Regions from separate parts of the Undibacterium sp. RuTC16W genome, predicted to be linked through region 1. Evidence: predicted binding sites of a transcription regulator. Region 1 holds the regulator's gene; the other holds the start of a gene.
The links. The regulator HrcA, encoded in region 1, represses chaperone genes, less so after heat shock. The targets are predictions, from matches to a motif close to TTAGCACTCNNNNNNNNNGAGTGCTAA.
Positions count from the first base shown of each region.

Region 2: a site for HrcA is predicted at 1,369-1,395, ahead of rpoH (RNA polymerase sigma factor RpoH). Genes of this name have one in related genera too.

Region 1 covers NZ_JBMPPE010000001.1:13,429-21,920, forward strand. Annotated here, with positions in the region: gene leuS (leucine--tRNA ligase) at 1-1,217, opposite strand, end outside; gene ACO0K4_RS00065 (ExbD/TolR family protein) at 1,335-1,787, opposite strand; gene ACO0K4_RS00070 (MotA/TolQ/ExbB proton channel family protein) at 1,793-2,449, opposite strand; gene dapB (4-hydroxy-tetrahydrodipicolinate reductase) at 2,652-3,458, opposite strand; gene ACO0K4_RS00080 (outer membrane protein assembly factor BamE) at 3,473-4,051, opposite strand; gene fur (ferric iron uptake transcriptional regulator) at 4,241-4,678, shown strand; gene ACO0K4_RS00090 (response regulator) at 4,813-5,196, opposite strand; gene hrcA (heat-inducible transcriptional repressor HrcA) at 5,254-6,282, opposite strand; gene ACO0K4_RS00100 (ArsR/SmtB family transcription factor) at 6,432-6,779, shown strand; gene ACO0K4_RS00105 (aquaporin) at 6,776-7,465, shown strand; gene arsC (arsenate reductase (glutaredoxin)) at 7,505-7,924, shown strand; gene ACO0K4_RS00115 (HAD family hydrolase) at 8,033-8,492, opposite strand, start outside.
Region 2 covers NZ_JBMPPE010000007.1:141,364-149,855, forward strand. Annotated here, with positions in the region: gene ACO0K4_RS14630 (cell division ATP-binding protein FtsE) at 1-261, shown strand, start outside; gene ACO0K4_RS14635 (cell division protein FtsX) at 286-1,200, shown strand; gene rpoH (RNA polymerase sigma factor RpoH) at 1,464-2,360, shown strand; gene ACO0K4_RS14645 (SCO family protein) at 2,405-2,950, opposite strand; gene cyoE (heme o synthase) at 2,983-3,867, opposite strand; gene ACO0K4_RS14655 (COX15/CtaA family protein) at 3,905-4,993, opposite strand; gene ACO0K4_RS14660 (SCO family protein) at 4,996-5,586, opposite strand; gene ACO0K4_RS14665 (SURF1 family protein) at 5,570-6,247, opposite strand; gene ACO0K4_RS14670 (twin transmembrane helix small protein) at 6,317-6,517, shown strand; gene ACO0K4_RS14675 (cytochrome c oxidase subunit 3) at 6,593-7,453, opposite strand; gene ACO0K4_RS14680 (DUF2970 domain-containing protein) at 7,515-7,730, opposite strand; gene ACO0K4_RS14685 (cytochrome c oxidase assembly protein) at 7,732-8,310, opposite strand; gene ACO0K4_RS14690 (cytochrome oxidase small assembly protein) at 8,321-8,425, opposite strand; gene ctaD (cytochrome c oxidase subunit I) at 8,464-8,492, opposite strand, start outside.

The sequences.
Region 1 (8,492 bases):
ATCGTCAAGCCACGCTGCTTGTCGCCATACCAGTCGACCCAAGCCTCTATGGAATAGGTTTCACCCTCGACAGCAACCACTTGTTTAATCGTCAGATTGTATTTTTTTGCGAAAAGGAAATCACGCTCATCATGCGCAGGCACGCCCATGACCGCACCATCCCCGTAACTCATCAATACATAATTACCGACCCAGACTTCAACCTGCTCACCTGTTAGCGGATGCGTGACGAACAGACCTGTTGGCTGCCCTTCTTTTTCACGTACTGCAACTTCAGCTTCGGTAGTACCGCCTTTTTTGCATTCTTCGATGAAGGCTGCCAGACCAGGATTACTCTCTGCAGCATGTATCGCCAGTGGGTGTTCCGGCGCCACGGCGCAGAAAGTCACGCCCATGATGGTATCGGCACGGGTCGTGAACACATACATTTTGCCGTCTTGGATCAGATTACCGCTGACATCCTTGATGTCATGTGTAAAAGCAAAACGTACGCCTTCGGATTTGCCTATCCAGTTTTCTTGCATCAGGCGCACACGCTCTGGCCAGCCGGACAGGTAATTCGGATCTTCCGGATTGGCGACCGCCGACAATAATTCTTCGGCGTAGTTGGTGATGTTCAGGTAATAGCCTGGAATTTCGCGCTTTTCGACCAGTGCACCGGAGCGCCAGCCGCGGCCGTCGATTACCTGCTCATTGGCGAGCACGGTCTGGTCAATCGGATCCCAGTTAACGACTTGGGTACGGCGTTCACAAATACCGGCTTCCAGCATTTTCAGGAACAGCCATTGATTCCATTTGTAGTATTCAGGTGAGCAAGTTGCGACTTCGCGCGACCAGTCAATCGCCAGGCCCATGGCTTGCATCTGGGTCTTCATGTAGGCGATATTGTCGTAGGTCCATTTGGCAGGCGGCACCTTGTTTTTGATCGCGGCGTTTTCTGCTGGCAGACCAAAGGCATCCCAGCCCATCGGCATCAGGACGTTATAACCATTCATGCGCAATTGACGCGCCAGCATGTCGTTGATCGTGTAATTGCGCACGTGACCCATGTGCAGCTTACCCGACGGATAAGGCAGCATAGAGCAAGCGTAGTACTTTCCTTTTGGGAAGCGCGGGTCGTTTTCAACCGCTTTATACGCGTCTATTTTTTTCCAATGAGATTGTGCTGATTGCTCGACGTCGGCTGGTTTATATACTGAGCTGAATTTTTCTTGCATGGCGGACTATATTTTCTGAATGCGAGGGAATCTTTTGAACCTTGGATTATAACTGGTTCAGGGGTGCTACTGAAGGCGGGATGCCGCGCCTGGCTATTTTTTGCCGGTGCTGCAGGTTTATCGGGGCTGTGACGAAGATGTCGTGGAGGCCGGATCGGTAACAAAACCGATTTTATCCAAGCCCTGCGCCTGTGCAGCTGCCATGACCTGAGCAATGATTTCGTAACGGGTTGCCTTATCGGCACGTAATTGCAGCTCCGGCTGCGGTTGTTTTTTCGCTGCCTCTGCCAATTTAAGGTCTAAATCACGAAAACTGACCGGTGCTTTGCCCCAAAACAATTGCCCCCGCGCGTCAAACGACAGACTGATGGTGTCAGGTTTATCCGGAGAGGCCGTGGATTTGGCAACGGGCAGTTCTAACTTGATCGATTGGGTCAGCAAGGGTGCAGTAATAATGAAGATCACCAGCAACACCAGCATCACATCAACCATCGGCGTGACGTTGATGTCCGCCATGGCCACGGGCGCTTTTGAGGTCAGGTCGTTACGGCTGAATTTACCGAAAGCCATGAGGTTTACACCTTAGTCAGATGCGCATGCAAGTCGTAGGCAAACGCATCCAGCTCTGCCTGACAAATCCGGTTTAAGCGGTTAAACGCGTTGTACGCCAGCACCGCAGGAATCGCCACCAGCAAACCCAGTGCCGTCATGATCAGCGCCTCGCCTACCGGACCAGCAACCTGGGCAATCTGCACGCTGCCTGCGCTTGCGACGGTAGCCAGTGCATGATAAATACCCCAGACCGTTCCTAGCAAGCCCACAAACGGGGCTGTTGCGCCGATTGAGGCGAGCACGCTTAAACCTGATTCCAGTCTGACGGTGGCGGTGTTGAGCTGTTGTCGCAATACCCGCGTCAGTACGTCATCGAGACTGGCCCTGGCATTCAGGCTGGAGCTTAAGTTTTCAGGTGCTGTCGCTTCTATAGCCGCTCTCGCGAGAGGTGCATAAATTTCCTCAAGATCAGCCTGGCTCAGTAATGTCAGCGCATCGGCAAAATCAGGTGCTTTCCAGAAATTGGGCAATGCCGCTGCAGCGCGGCGAATACGCCAGAATGACCAGGATTTGTATAACAAAATGAACCAGCTGAACAAAGACATCGCCAGCAATACATAGGCAATGAGGTGACTGAATTCATCCACTTGCGCCCAGTAATGGGAAATCGTCGGGTTCATAAGGTTAGGTTTGTATCTTAGCTAAAAGAGGAGTGAGGATGTATCCAGCGAACAAACGTCTGACTAAGTGCAACGGATAAAGACAGAAGGCAAGGCACAGATTATGTGCTTTTGAGGGCTGCTACCAACTTTTTCAGCAAAACGCACCCGCACGCACCGACAATAAAAAATAAGCACTGCCGGTGCGGTGCGCGCAAGTTGTCTAATTCAACCCGAGCACGTCGTACATATCGTACAAACCTGTCTGCTTGTCTGCTAGAAAGCGTGCTGCGCGCAAGCTGCCGTGAGCATAATTGATACGGCTTGAAGATTTGTGACTAATTTCTACCCGCTCGCCGATGCCAGCAAACATTACCGTGTGGTCGCCAACAATATCGCCACCACGAATCGTCGCAAAACCGATCGAGGATGGATCGCGCTCACCGGTTACACCCTCACGGGCGAATACACCGACTTCGTTCAAATCACGACCCAGCGTATCGGCGATAACTTCCCCCATTTTCAGGGCGGTACCGGACGGTGCATCGACCTTATGGCGGTGATGCGCCTCGATGATTTCAATGTCATAGCCCTGAGCAAAACTTTTTGCTGCCATTTCCAGCAACTTCAAGGTCACATTGACGCCGACACTCATGTTCGGAGCGAACACGATAGCGGTTTTTTTGGCGGCCGCAGCGATTGCGGCTTTGCCTTCTTCATCAAAACCTGTCGTGCCAATGATTATCTTGATGCCATGTTCGGCACAATAGGCAAGATGAGTCAGCGTGCCTTCAGGGCGGGTAAAATCGATCAGAAAGTCGGCATTAGCCAACCCTCTGGATAACTCAGATTCGATCAACACACCGGCTGGCTTACCCATACTCGCAGCAGCATCCGTACCGATAGCAGGCGATGCTGCGACATCAATCGCGCCGACCAATAGCGTGTCGTCGGCGGCAGCGATTGCTTCTATCAACATTTTACCCATGCGACCGGAAGCACCGGCCACCGCAATTTTCAATGCACTCATGCTGGTTATCCTGATTATTTTTTCTTGTCTTTATCCGTTGTCAGGATAGAGGATTCCGCTCTGATGCCAATAGCGGAAGTCGTGATGTGGGCGAGGTAGTCTTTTTCTGTCGGCAAGTTACCGCCTTCAAAACGCTGCACCGTATTATTTTTAAAAAACACGGCAACACGGCTGGTAATCAGATCGCCGTTTGGCTTTTGCAGACGGAAAGGATAGTCCCAGCGGTCTTCATGGAACATATCCGTCAGCAAAGCCGTACCCAACAAAAAGCGCACTTGCTCACGGGTCATACCCTCTTTGAGCTGCGACATCATTTCTTGAGAGACAAAGTTACCTTGCTGAATGGTGATGCGATAAGGAGAGATATAGCCGAGGAATTTAGAAACACCGGTGCGGCCAACAATCTGTGCATCGGTCGATGCCGCAGTGGACGCTCCAGTCGCCGCCGCATCCGTTGTCGCGGTGAGTTTTGTCGCAGCAGGTGCGTCAACCATAGGGTTGAACAAGGCACAACCAGACAAGCTCAAGGCAAAAGCCATTGCCGTCAATCGTAGTGGCATGCCTTTGGATGCTTCAGGGAACAACAATCGCATAGTGTTAACCTCAATGTGTGTGCAACAGTGTACAGTTTGCAAATAGTTCACGGCTAGGCCGTTGCTTAGCTCAATGTAAGTTAAAAATATAAGCTTGAGAAAATCGCCGACAAATCTGCTGGTGATTTACTTTGAGTTAAGCTTTAAACCCTATATCATAAAGCAGATAGACCTTTTTTTACTGAAAACATGACGAATTCCACTACCGACCTCAAATCCAGCGGCCTCAAGGCGACTTTGCCAAGATTGAAAATTCTGGAAATTTTCCAGAACAGCTCGATTCGTCATCTGACAGCAGAAGACGTCTATAAAATCCTGCTCAATGAAAATATGGACGTCGGACTGGCAACGGTGTACCGCGTTCTGACTCAGTTTGAACAGGCTGGCTTGCTACATCGCAACCATTTTGAAACTGGCAAGGCCATTTTTGAGCTGAACGAAGGTACGCACCATGACCATCTGGTTTGCTTGGACTGCGGTCTGGTGGAAGAGTTCTTTGATGAACAAATTGAAAAACGCCAGCAAGCGGTCGCCCAGGAGCGCGGCTTTACTATTGCAGAGCACGCTCTGGCGCTGTATGGCAACTGCACAAAAGTAAATTGCGAACACAAAGTGCGCAAAGCATAGGGCGCTTGCCAAATTTGGTTTGATTTAGACTGATTTGTCGGAGGAGTGACCAAGACGGTTTCAGCAAGAAATATCCGCAAACTGTCAAGCCACCGGAAGTAGTACAGTGGCTTTTATATAAACTCAGCCTTCCATTATTTACCTAACTTTACAACCACACTGGCGACGGTATCGAGCACGCGCTGTGCATTAAACGGTTTCACAATGAAGCCATGGATGCCTGCCTTAACCGCCTCACTTACCGTATCCTGATCCTTATTCGCGGTGACCATCAGTACCTTCACGTCTGGCAAGGCCTCTTTAATCTTTGGCAAAATTTCCAGCCCGCTGATTTTAGGCATCACCACATCAAGCAAAATGATTTTTGGCTTTAACTTGATCGCCAATTCTAAGCCGGTACTGCCGTCAGCAGCCTCACCGACCACGTTATAAGCCTCACTGCGGAGGACAACACGCAGTACTTCACGCGTCGCTTCGTTGTCATCAACGATCAGAATAGAGATGTCTTTGTTATGCATACGTATCTTCACTGACTGAATGTCTGATCACAATCACGATGCCATCATTACGACAATTTAATTGTTCACAGAACCTAAGGCATTAGAAAGTAATTTTGCCGTAATATCTACAATCGGAATGACACGCTCATACGCCATGCGTGTCGGACCTATTACACCCAGAGTACCTACAATTTTACCGTTCACGCCATAGGGCGCAGTGACAATACTCATTTCATCCATCGGCACCAACTGTGATTCACCGCCGATAAAAATCTGCACGCCAGTTGCCTTACTCGACACATCCAGTAACTGCATCAGGCCGGTTTTTTGTTCGAACATATCAAACAGCTTACGCAAGGAAGTCATGTTATTCGACAGATCCTGGACATTCAGCAAATTGCGTTCACCGGAGATCACGACTTCATCAGACTGATCCGACATCGCATCGCTACCGGCCTCAACAGCCGCCTGCATCAGTCGGGTCATATCGTTTTGCAACTGACGTAATTCACTGTTGATACGCAACCGGGCATCTTCAAAACTCAGACCGCCAAAATTTTGATTCAGATAGTTTGCTGCCTGTATCAGTTGCGAGGCATTGTAGTCAACATCGGTCAGCAGCAAGCGATTATGCACCTCACCATTGGGCGCAACCACAACCAGCAAAATCCTTTTCTCAGATAGGCGCAAAAACTCCACTTGTTGAAAAATAGATTCATGTCGCGGTGTCATCACGACTCCGGCAAATTGCGATAGCGATGACAAAACCTGGGCGGCATTCGAGATGATTTTTTGCGGTGAATTGGCAAATACATTCGCCTGCATCCGTGATTCCAGCGCGGTACCGTCAATTTCTTGGACCGTCAGCAACTTGTCGACAAAAACACGATAACCCCGCGGTGTAGGAATACGTCCTGCCGAGGTGTGCGGACTCGCCACGAAACCCATCTCTTCGAGATCCGCCATTACATTGCGGATGGTCGCAGGCGATAACTCCAGACCGGAAATTTTAGACAAAGCCCGGGAACCTACCGGCTGACCATCAGCAATGTAGCGTTCGACCAGGGCTTTCAATAATGTTTGTGCGCGGATATCAAGTTGCATAAAGATATTCTATGTCAGTGTGAGATGAATGGCATAAAAATCTATGGTGAAAAATGAATGGCAGAAAAAGAACTGCAAATAAAAAAAGTAAAAATCCGTTTACTTTGATATTTCAATCAATATAGAATTATTGAATTAAAAGGAACATCATGGAAACCAAACAAGCCGTTGCCGCACTTGCCGCGATCGCACAAGACTCCAGACTCGCTATTTTTCGTCTGCTGGTACAAAGCGGTCCTGATGGCTTGATTGCGAGCAAGATTAGCGAAAATCTAGGGATCGCACCGTCATCACTCTCTTTTCACTTAAAAGAGCTGACTCATGCCAATATGATCAGCGTTACTCAGGATGGCCGCTTCATGATCTATGTAGCGAATTTCACCACGATGAATGCTTTATTAGGTTTTTTGACCGAAAACTGCTGTGGCGGCAATCCTTGCTCAAGCACCTCAGCTTGCACAGCCGCCACTGATGCGGAAACGAAAGCATCAGCATGAATTTACCGAATTTATCCAGGCGACTGGTTGCAGAAGGACTCGGGACCGCATTCCTGCTCGCAATCGTAGTCGGCTCTGGCATCATGGCGGAGAGGCTCGCCGGTGGCAATATGGCACTGGCTTTACTGGCCAATGCCATCGCGACTGGCGCAGGACTGGTCGCGCTGATCCTGATGTTTGGCGGCATATCCGGCGCGCACTTCAATCCTGTTGTGAGCTTATCGGAAGCCTGGCAGAAAAACCTGCCCTGGTCCTACGTAGCGCCGTATATTGCGGCGCAGATAATCGGTGCATTTGCTGGCGTTGCAGCTGCGCATGGCATGTTTGACGATCCGGCATTTTTCGCATCTGAGCATGTTCGTACCGGCGCCGCACAATGGTGGAGTGAATTTATCGCAACCTTTGGCCTGATCGGCGTCATTATTGGCTGTTCACGCAATCGCCCCGATCTCACACCATTTGCTGTTGCTGCCTACATCACAGCAGCCTATTGGTTCACCTCATCCACATCTTTTGCCAATCCTGCCGTGACGCTGGCACGCGCTGCCAGCAATACATTTGCTGGGATTCGCCCTGTCGATATCAGCGGATTTATGCTTGCGCAAATAGCAGGTGCAGCGGCGGCCACCTTATTGTTTGGCTGGCTGTATCCATCCACCACTCAAGATGCCATACGAATTCAATAGCAGCCAATTATTTAAATTCACAAAGAACTTTCGACGACTATGACTACCACGATTTATCACAATCCAAAGTGCGGGACATCACGCAACACCTTAGCTCTGATTCGCAATACCGGCGAAGAACCTGTCGTCATTGAATATCTGCAACATCCACCTAGCCGGGAAAAACTATCAGAGCTCATTAACGGCATGAATCTGACGCCACGTGAGCTATTGCGCAAAAAAGAGACTCTTTATGAAGAGCTGCAGCTCGATGACAGCAAGTGGTCTGATGATGAGCTGATCGACTTCATGATCAGCCATCCGATATTGATCAATCGCCCCATCGTCGTCACCCCTGCCGGTGCCAGACTGTGCCGTCCATCCGAACTGGTTCTAGATATTTTGTCCGCACCGCAGCGTGGCGAATTTATAAAAGAGGATGGAGAAAAAGTGATTGATCAGGATGGGCGTCGTGTCTGAGCTAGTTACTCATTTTCTTTGGCAGATCGTTACAGCAAACACAAAGAAAGTGTGGAGGTTCTATCAAAACGAGTGAACCAGCAGGTTATCTAACTTTTTTGATGCAGCTCATTCAACCAGCGCAAGCACATCATGCAAACTGCTGACCACGGCATCTGGTCTGATATGCGCATGGTGTGGCTTATCTTGTTCTAGTTGATGACGGTTCATCCAGACGCCATACATACCCACTTTTTGGGCGCCTTCCACGTCTAACAATAGATCGTCGCCGACATACATGACCTGCTCTGGCTTGAGATCGAGTGCATGGCAGGCTGCGGTAAAAATACGCGGATCTGGTTTGGCGCAGCCGAAGCGATGTGCCGCGAGAGAAACTTTAAAATGTGCTGCCAGTCCGATTTCATTCAGGTCGGCAAATCCGTTCGATACAGAGCCCAGGCTCACCCTCGAACCCAGCGCCTGCAAACCCGGCAGCACGTCGTCGTACAGACTGACCTTATTTCTGGCATCGGCGAAGACCGCCATTGCCTCATCCGCCTTGCTCACATCAACTTTATATTCTTTAAAC
Region 2 (8,492 bases), on a different contig from region 1:
TCTGGCGGAGAACAGCAACGTGTTGCGATCGCCCGTGCTATTGTCAATCGCCCGCAAATTATTTTGGCTGACGAGCCCACAGCATTTCTCGATCGCGATAATGCAAATAAAGTCATCAGCGCTCTGAAAGCATTTCAAAGTGCAGGCGTGACCTGCATCATCTCCAGCCATGATGAACAGTTTCTGGATCAGGCAAGCCGCGTCATTTATTTGAACAAGGGTGAATTGTCAGACACATGGCAATCGCCCATCGCGGCATAGTCCAGGGAAGAAGAGGAAAAATCGATGTCCATCTGGTTCCGTCAGCATTTGTTTGCCCTTAAAAGTGCCTTGTCGCACTTACGCTCTGGTCCGGGCAATTTTTTATTCAATGTCTTGGTGGTCGCAATTGCGCTCGCATTGCCGATTGCAGGATTGACGCTGATTGAAAATATTCGCCCGGTTTCTGCGCAGCTCTCCATTGAACCCGAGATTAGCGTATTTCTTACGCCAGAAACCGCAAGATCAGATGCAACCGCTCTATCGATCACAATTAAAAAACTGTTAAAAGACGCAAATATCAGCGCAAAGCTTAATTTTGTAACTAAAGACAAAGCGCTCGCCGCCTTAGAAGAAACATCAAGTCTGGCAGAAGTGCTATCTACTTTGGGTGGCAACCCGCTGCCCGACGCTTATATTTTATCCTTGTCAAATTCTGACTCACATCGACTTGAATTTTTGACGCAACAGCTTAAAAGCTTACCTGGCGTCGATGTGGTGCAAGTGGATTCTGCTTGGGTAAAACGGCTGGCAGCTCTGGTGCAAGTATTGCAGCTATCTTTACTCTTTCTGGCAGTTACACTGAGTGTGGTCGTGGTCGTGGTGATTTTTAATGCCACGCGTTTGCAGGTGATTTCCCATCAGGCGGAAATTGCGATTGCCCGCTTATTAGGCGCAACCAATAGCTTCATCCACCGGCCTTATTACTACACCGGTGCTTTATTGGGGTTTCTTGCCGGTGGCATCGCTTTGGGTTTAATTGCCTTGTCTTTGCGCCCGCTCAATCAAGCCATTGCAGAATTTACTAAGTTATATGCATCGGAGTTCCACTTGGTACCGCTGGGACTAGTCGCCAGCATAGTATTGCTTGCAACCAGCGTTGTGCTAGGGCTATGCGGTGCATTTCTCTCAGTGAGAAGACAACTGTCGCGGCTAAGCTGATTAATTGTCAATCTAAGAGAAATTGGGGGTTGTTTTGCCAATACGTGCTTACTCTCAAATAATCCGAAACTTTTTTCTTAAATACCCCTCTAACCAGTAATAGCAGTTTCAAATTAACTAATATTTTTTAATATAGTTTTTCTATATTAAGTATATAAATTTCGAGTATTAGCACTCAACTCAAGAGAGTGCTAATATTAGAACTTGAAATTGGTGGTTTAGCCCAAAACTGTGGCTAAATCGGCAGCAAATAGGGAGGAAGAATGAATCAATCATCGACATCTGTGATGCCATCTTCGGATAGCACAGCGCTCGCTTTAGGCTTTACTGGCAGTCTTGGTAATATTGATGCCTATATTTCAGCGGTGAACCGCTTGCCCATGCTCACGCACGAGCAAGAGATCGATCTGGCGAAAAAACTTACCCAAAATAATGATTTGAACGCCGCGCAACAACTGGTTATGTCGCACTTGCGCCTGGTTGTATCCATCGCCCGCGGTTACCTCGGTTATGGCTTGCCACATGCTGATTTGATTCAAGAAGGCAATATTGGTCTGATGAAAGCCGTGAAACGCTTCGATCCTGATCAGGGTGTGCGTCTTGTGTCCTATGCGATGCACTGGATCAAAGCCGAAATGCATGAGTACATTTTGAAAAACTGGCGTTTGGTCAAAGTGGCGACGACCAAAGCACAACGTAAATTATTCTTTAATCTTCGTAGCCATAAAGAAGGTTTAGATTCAATGTCACCTAAACAGGTTGATGCATTGGCTAAAACTCTGGATGTCAAACGCGAAGAAGTCATCGAAATGGAAATGCGCTTATCCGGCAGGGATATTGCGCTGGATGCGCCAACTGACGATGACGACGATAAATTTGCGCCTATCGCGTATCTGAAAACAGAAAGCGAAGAGCCAACCCGTGTTTTGGAAGCTCGTCAGCGTGACCGTTTGCAAAGCGAAGGCTTGGAAAGCGCCTTGTCTAAACTCGATGCGCGTTCGCGTCACATCGTAGAATCACGCTGGTTAAAGAACGATGATGGTTCTGGCTCAACATTACATGAATTAGCCGATGAGTATGGCGTTTCTGCGGAACGTATCCGCCAGATCGAAAGTGCTGCATTGAAGAAGATGAAAGGCGCTTTGGCTAGTTTTGCATGACCTGGAATCAGCCCAAATAAAAAGCACTCCTAGGAGTGCTTTTTTTATTGCAGAAGTAATTTCAGATCGTGGACTATCGGCTCCGCCCCCTGTCCATGACGCAAAAACAAGCGTATCCGTCCCTCAGGGTCAAATACATAACTACCTGCTGTGTGATCCATCGTGTAGGAACTTGGCGTCTTTCCCGGCACTTTTTGGTAATACACTTTAAAATCCTTCGCGACCTTAGCTGTGGCGGCCGCATCACCGGACATTCCTAAAAATCTAAGATCAAAATTAGGCACATATGCGGCTAATAAAGCCTGCGTGTCACGCTCTGGGTCAACTGTTACAAACAGGACCTGCACCTTATCGGATAAGGTTCCCAATTGCTTCATTACAGTCGCCATTTCTGCCATGGTTGTGGGGCATACATCCGGGCATTGCGTGTAGCCAAAAAAGATGACGACAGCCTTCCCTTTAAAATCGGCCAGAGTGCGCACTTTGCCGTTGTGATCAGTCAGGGAAAAGTCTTTGGCGTAGTCCAGGCCAGTCAGATCCGTGTTTGTGAACTGTGGGGCAGGCTTGCTACATGCCACCATGAATAGCATCAGCAGCACGCTGGCAAAGCGAATGAATGGAGTCATAATGTAATGTAGTGATCGACCAGCAAGGCAGCAAACAGCAAGGATAAATAAATAATAGAGAAAGCAAAGGTCTTGCGGGCCAGCACGTCATCATAATGACGATAAATCCGCCATGCATACCAAAGGAAAATCACACCGAGAATGACCGCACTGACCAGATAAATCAATCCGCTCATGTGCACGGCGTAAGGCAGCATGGTGGTTGCAAACAAAGCGATTGTGTACAGCCAAATGTGAAAACGGGTGAATTCTAGTCCATGCGTGATTGGCAGCATTGGCAAGCCGGATTTAGCATAATCATCACGGCGATACATCGCCAGAGCCCAGAAATGCGGTGGCGTCCAGATGAAAATGATCAACACCAGGAGCCAGGCTTGCATGGGAACGTCGTTTGCAATCGCTGCCCAGCCAAGCGCCGGGGGCATCGCTCCGGACAAGCCACCGATCACGATATTTTGTGGGGTCGCCGGCTTCAGAATAATCGTATAAATAACCGCATATCCGACAAAGGTTATAAAGGTCAGCCACATCGTGAGTGGATTCACCATGGTGTACAGAATCCACATTCCCAGTGCACCAATGACGCCGGAAAAAATCAAAATCTGCGAAGGATTGATTTCACCCTGAGCCGAAGCTCGCCTTGCCGTCCTGGCCATACGTGCATCAATTTCACGCTCAACCAGGCAATTCACGGCGAATGCCGCTCCCGCCAATAACCAGATACCAATCGTTGCTGCAACGACGATGCGCCAATCCGGCAAATCTGGCGTAGCGAGAAACATACCTATCACCGCACAAAATACCGCCAATTGTGTGACACGAGGCTTCGTCAAAGCCCAATATTGAGCCATTCGACTGGATGGAATACTAAGTGATGTCATAGAAAATCTAGGGGAGGAGGACGCGTGCTACTTTTTATTACTGCGTTGTTGCCGATACACTGGCCACGTGTCTAAGGCGGTAGTTTAACATGCTCAGTAACAGGACAAGTAAGGCCGCACCACCGTTATGTAACACGGCGAGAAACAAGGGCCACGAGAAAAATACAGTCGAAACGCCAGTCAAAAACTGAACTCCGATAACCATCAGTAAGTATCGGCCCAGCGATGCCACATTAGTTTTTTTACGCGCCAGACAGGCGGTAATAAGGATCGCAATAATCACCAGCCAGGCAAAACTACGGTGCACCCAATGGATAGCAACCAGTGCAGAAAACGGTAAAAATGATCCGTCGGCTTTCTGACCTAACTGACGCCATAAGCTGAAACCATGCTCAAAATCCATTTCCGGAATAATGACGCCATGACACAAGGGATAGTCTTGGCAGGCTAAAGCAGCGTAGTTAGTACTAACCCAGCCACCGAGAGCGATTTGTATTGTGAGTAATATGAGTGCTACGGTTGCAAAAGTAATGAGTAAATCAGGCTTTGATCTCTCTGGTGTGGCGGTAGCTTGTATTTGATTCTGACTAGCCAGTGACCAGGCTTGAATGGCAAGCAATGCCATTCCCAATAAAAGATGCGTCGTTACAATCACGGGCTGCAACTTCAAAGTCACCGTCCAGGCGCCAAATGCGCCCTGCACGCAGACAAGAAGAAATATCGATGTTGGCAACCAGGGTGAGGTCAATAAATCCTTGCGTCGCCACCAGGCATAAACCATTTGCGCAAGAATCAAGATACCCACACTTGCCGCGAGATAACGATGGATCATCTCTATCCATGCTTTTGACAACGTCACCGGACCAGTCGGCATCAATGCCTGTGCGGCACTAATTGCATGGTGGGCTTGAAATGGATTAGCCTCGCCATAGCAGCCAGGCCAGTCCGGGCAGCCTAAACCTGAATCCGTCAGGCGAGTAAATGCGCCAAACATGATCAAGTCAAAAGTCAAAAACATACTGACCGAAATCAGTTTGTGATATTTACTTTGGTCTTTTGACAGCCAGACAATGCTCAACGGAATCGTCGCAAGAATCAAGGCGGTAATTGCAATTTGCATCCACATATTTAGCCTATTGCCGACGCCTTCAGTAATTTACCGATATCCTTCTTCATCTTATTCGGATCGGCATCTTTGGGGAAACGCATCATCAAATTACCTAGCGGATCAATCATGTAGATATGATCGCTGATGACGGTATTCGCATCCGCTGGCAACCAGGATTTGAGCTTATCCTGACTCACGGTCAACATGCGTGTGCCGTCGTATTCGCGAATCAAAACGGTATCCACAGGCTTATTGTCAGTAATTAGCCAAACACGCTCTATGCGATCCATTTCCTTCCCTTGAATCAGGCGTAACTGCCGCATGCCATACATTTTTTTCTTACATGCGTCAGCGCACTCACCGCTATCGGCTTGCAGCAGAATCCATTTCCCTTTATACGCATCGAGCTCTTTTGATTCACCACCTAGCAAATGCGCGTCAAGTTTAGGCATAGGATAAGATCTGGGGTCCAGAATGGCACCATAATTAGTTCTGCCCTCGGGTTTAATGACAAAATAAAACAGGTAAGAGAGAAGCATCGGTGCAGCACAAACGGCTAAGACCAATAAAAGTTTCCAGCGACCTGCATGTTTACTATTCGGTTTTTCCACGACGATATCCTGTAACCACAAAAAATATAAATGCCATCAATGACAAGGCGTACCATTGAAACGCATAGGCCCGGTGTTTATCAGATCCATCTGACAACAGCGGCCAATCGCGCTTTAATCCATCCGCTAAATCCGAGCTTTGCTCCACAATCAGAGGATGTATTTTCCATCCTGTTTTTTGTGCTAATTCTACTGGACTTATATTTTGTAAAACCGCACCAGGCTTAATGATTTCAGCTTGCCCTAACTGCATTACATGACCAAAATTTTCATGTAATTGTCCCTCTAGCTGCACGACTCCTGAAGGAGTAATTAGCGGCGGCATAGTCGCCCGGTCATGCGCGTTACGTGCTTGCCAGCCTCTGCCAACCAAAACAACCTGATCCGTCCCTTCAATCTTAAATGGCATAAGAACATAAAATCCTGCCACACCTTTTAATGGCCGGTTATCCAGATAAAAAAACCATTCGGAGACAAAATGTCCCGTTAAGCTGACGCGCCGATATACAGAATCAGAAGAGGCAAATAGCGCCTGAGAAGATAAAGCAGGCAACTGAGCGCGCTCCCGCATCGCCTGGGCAATTGCTTCTTTTTCATGCGCCCTGCGAGTTTGCCATTGTCCCAGACTAATGCCGACCACACAGAGCAACAATGTGATCAATAGAGGAATCCAGCGAAAACGAAACTTATTAAGCATTACAATAGAGGTTTTATGAGTAGGCAGAACGGCATGAAAATCCTGGTAGCAATCGCTTTTTTTCTGATCATCTTTAGTATGGGATCTGCACTGGTTTACCTCATGAAAGATAAAGGCCGCAGTAATCGTACCGTCAAAGCGTTGGCCTTTCGGGTCGGTTTTTCGATTAGTCTATTTCTCTTGATTTTACTGGCAAATCATTTTGGATTAATTCAACCAACTGGCATCAGATAGGTAGGCAATCAACTGTTCAGACCTAACAAAAAGCCGCACATTGTGCGGCTTTTTTATGTATGGCAAGTGTATCAGTTATAGCCAATATACGACGACATACAAGCCGAGCCATACAACGTCAACAAAGTGCCAGTACCAGGCCGCACCTTCAAAAGCAAAATGCTGTTCAGGAGTGAAATGACCTTTCATGACACGATACAAAACAACGGACAACATAATTGCCCCCATGGTGACATGGAAGCCGTGGAAGCCTGTCAGCATGAAGAATGTAGAGCCATAGATACCAGAGGTCAGCTTCAGGTTCAGTTCGCTGTACGCATGCATGTATTCATATGCCTGAAAGCCCATGAATACTGCGCCTAACAACACTGTAGCAAACAACCAGAGTGCAGTTTTCGTACGATGACCTTCACGCAAAGCATGGTGGGAAATTGTCAGAGTCACGCCAGACGTCAACAGCAATGCCGTATTAATCGTAGGAATAGGGAAAGGACCCATAGTTTTAAATGCTTCAATCGTACCCGCCGGGCCTGCATTACCCCATTGTGCTGCGAAATCTGGCCATAAAACTTTATGGTCGAGATCAGCCAGCCAAGGCATAGAAATACTACGTGCATAAAACAGAGCGCCGAAGAATGCGCCGAAGAACATCACTTCCGAAAAAATGAACCAGCTCATGCTCCAACGATAAGACACGTCAATACGTGCGTTGTATTTACCGCCTTCAGATTCAGCAATTGCATCACCAAACCAGTTGTAGAGAACAACCAAGGTCAGAAAAATACCTGCAAAATTGAGGTAAGCACCCCAAGTAATACCGTTGACCCATGCTGATGCACCGATCATAGTCAACAATAAACTCGCCCCACCCAGAACTGGCCATTGTGATGGTCCAGGCACAAAGTAGTACGGTGCATTAGCGTTTTGAGAACTCATTTCCATCTCCCGATACAATTTTTAAACTTGAAGTATTACTTTATTTATTACTTATTTTGGCTTACTTTGCCACTACAGCTTTTACTATAAATACCAATATCGTAATAAAAATCAACGCGCCGAGAACACCGGCGATGATTACGTGAATTGGATTTAATTGCGCGGCATCCTGCTCATAATCATTTTTTTTACGTATTCCTAAAAAGGACCAGAATACGGCTTTCATCGTGGCAAAAAAAGAAATCTTACGCTTACTAGCCTGCTTCAGCTCATCCATGTCATACGCCTTTATCAGCCAGTTTAGGTTTTCCACCTACCTCAAAAAACGTGTAAGACAAAGTAATGATCTTCACATCTTTTGGCAGCGCCGGATCAATATAAAATACGACCGGCATTTGTCTTGCTTCGTTCGCTTCTAGGGTTTGCTGCTTAAAACAAAAGCATTCCATTTTCTTGAAGAATGCTGAAGCTTGTTGCGGCGCATAACTAGGGATAGCCTGAGCATCCATTTTGTATGACTGCTTATTTACCACTTCATACATGACTTGTGCCATTTCACCCGGATGCACTTTCATGCTTGATACCGTAGGACGAAAGCGCCATGGTCCCTGTGTATTAGCATCAAACTCAATGGTGACTTCCCGCGAGCGGTCAATTTGAGAGTTCGTAATTTCTTTCACCGAAATATCTTTCGGCGTCAGAATATTCACCCCCGTCAACTCACAGATCTGCTTGTAAATAGGCACCAAGGCATAGCCAAAGCCAAACATCAATAAAGCGATCACCAGCAACTTGCTCAACATAGTCGCGTTGAGTTTATTTTTACCTGATTTCGCTTGATCTAATTCATCCGACATACCCTGAGCCTCAGCGCAAGGTTTGTTTGACGAATACACCAATGAAAAACACCAGGGCAACCGAAAACAAAATTAAAGCCGTTCTGAGATTGTTTGGTTTTTTGCCGTTACTCATTTTTACTTAGGGCGCTGCTGGCAGCACCCTACCTTAATTTATTTAACGACAGGTGGCTCTTCGAATG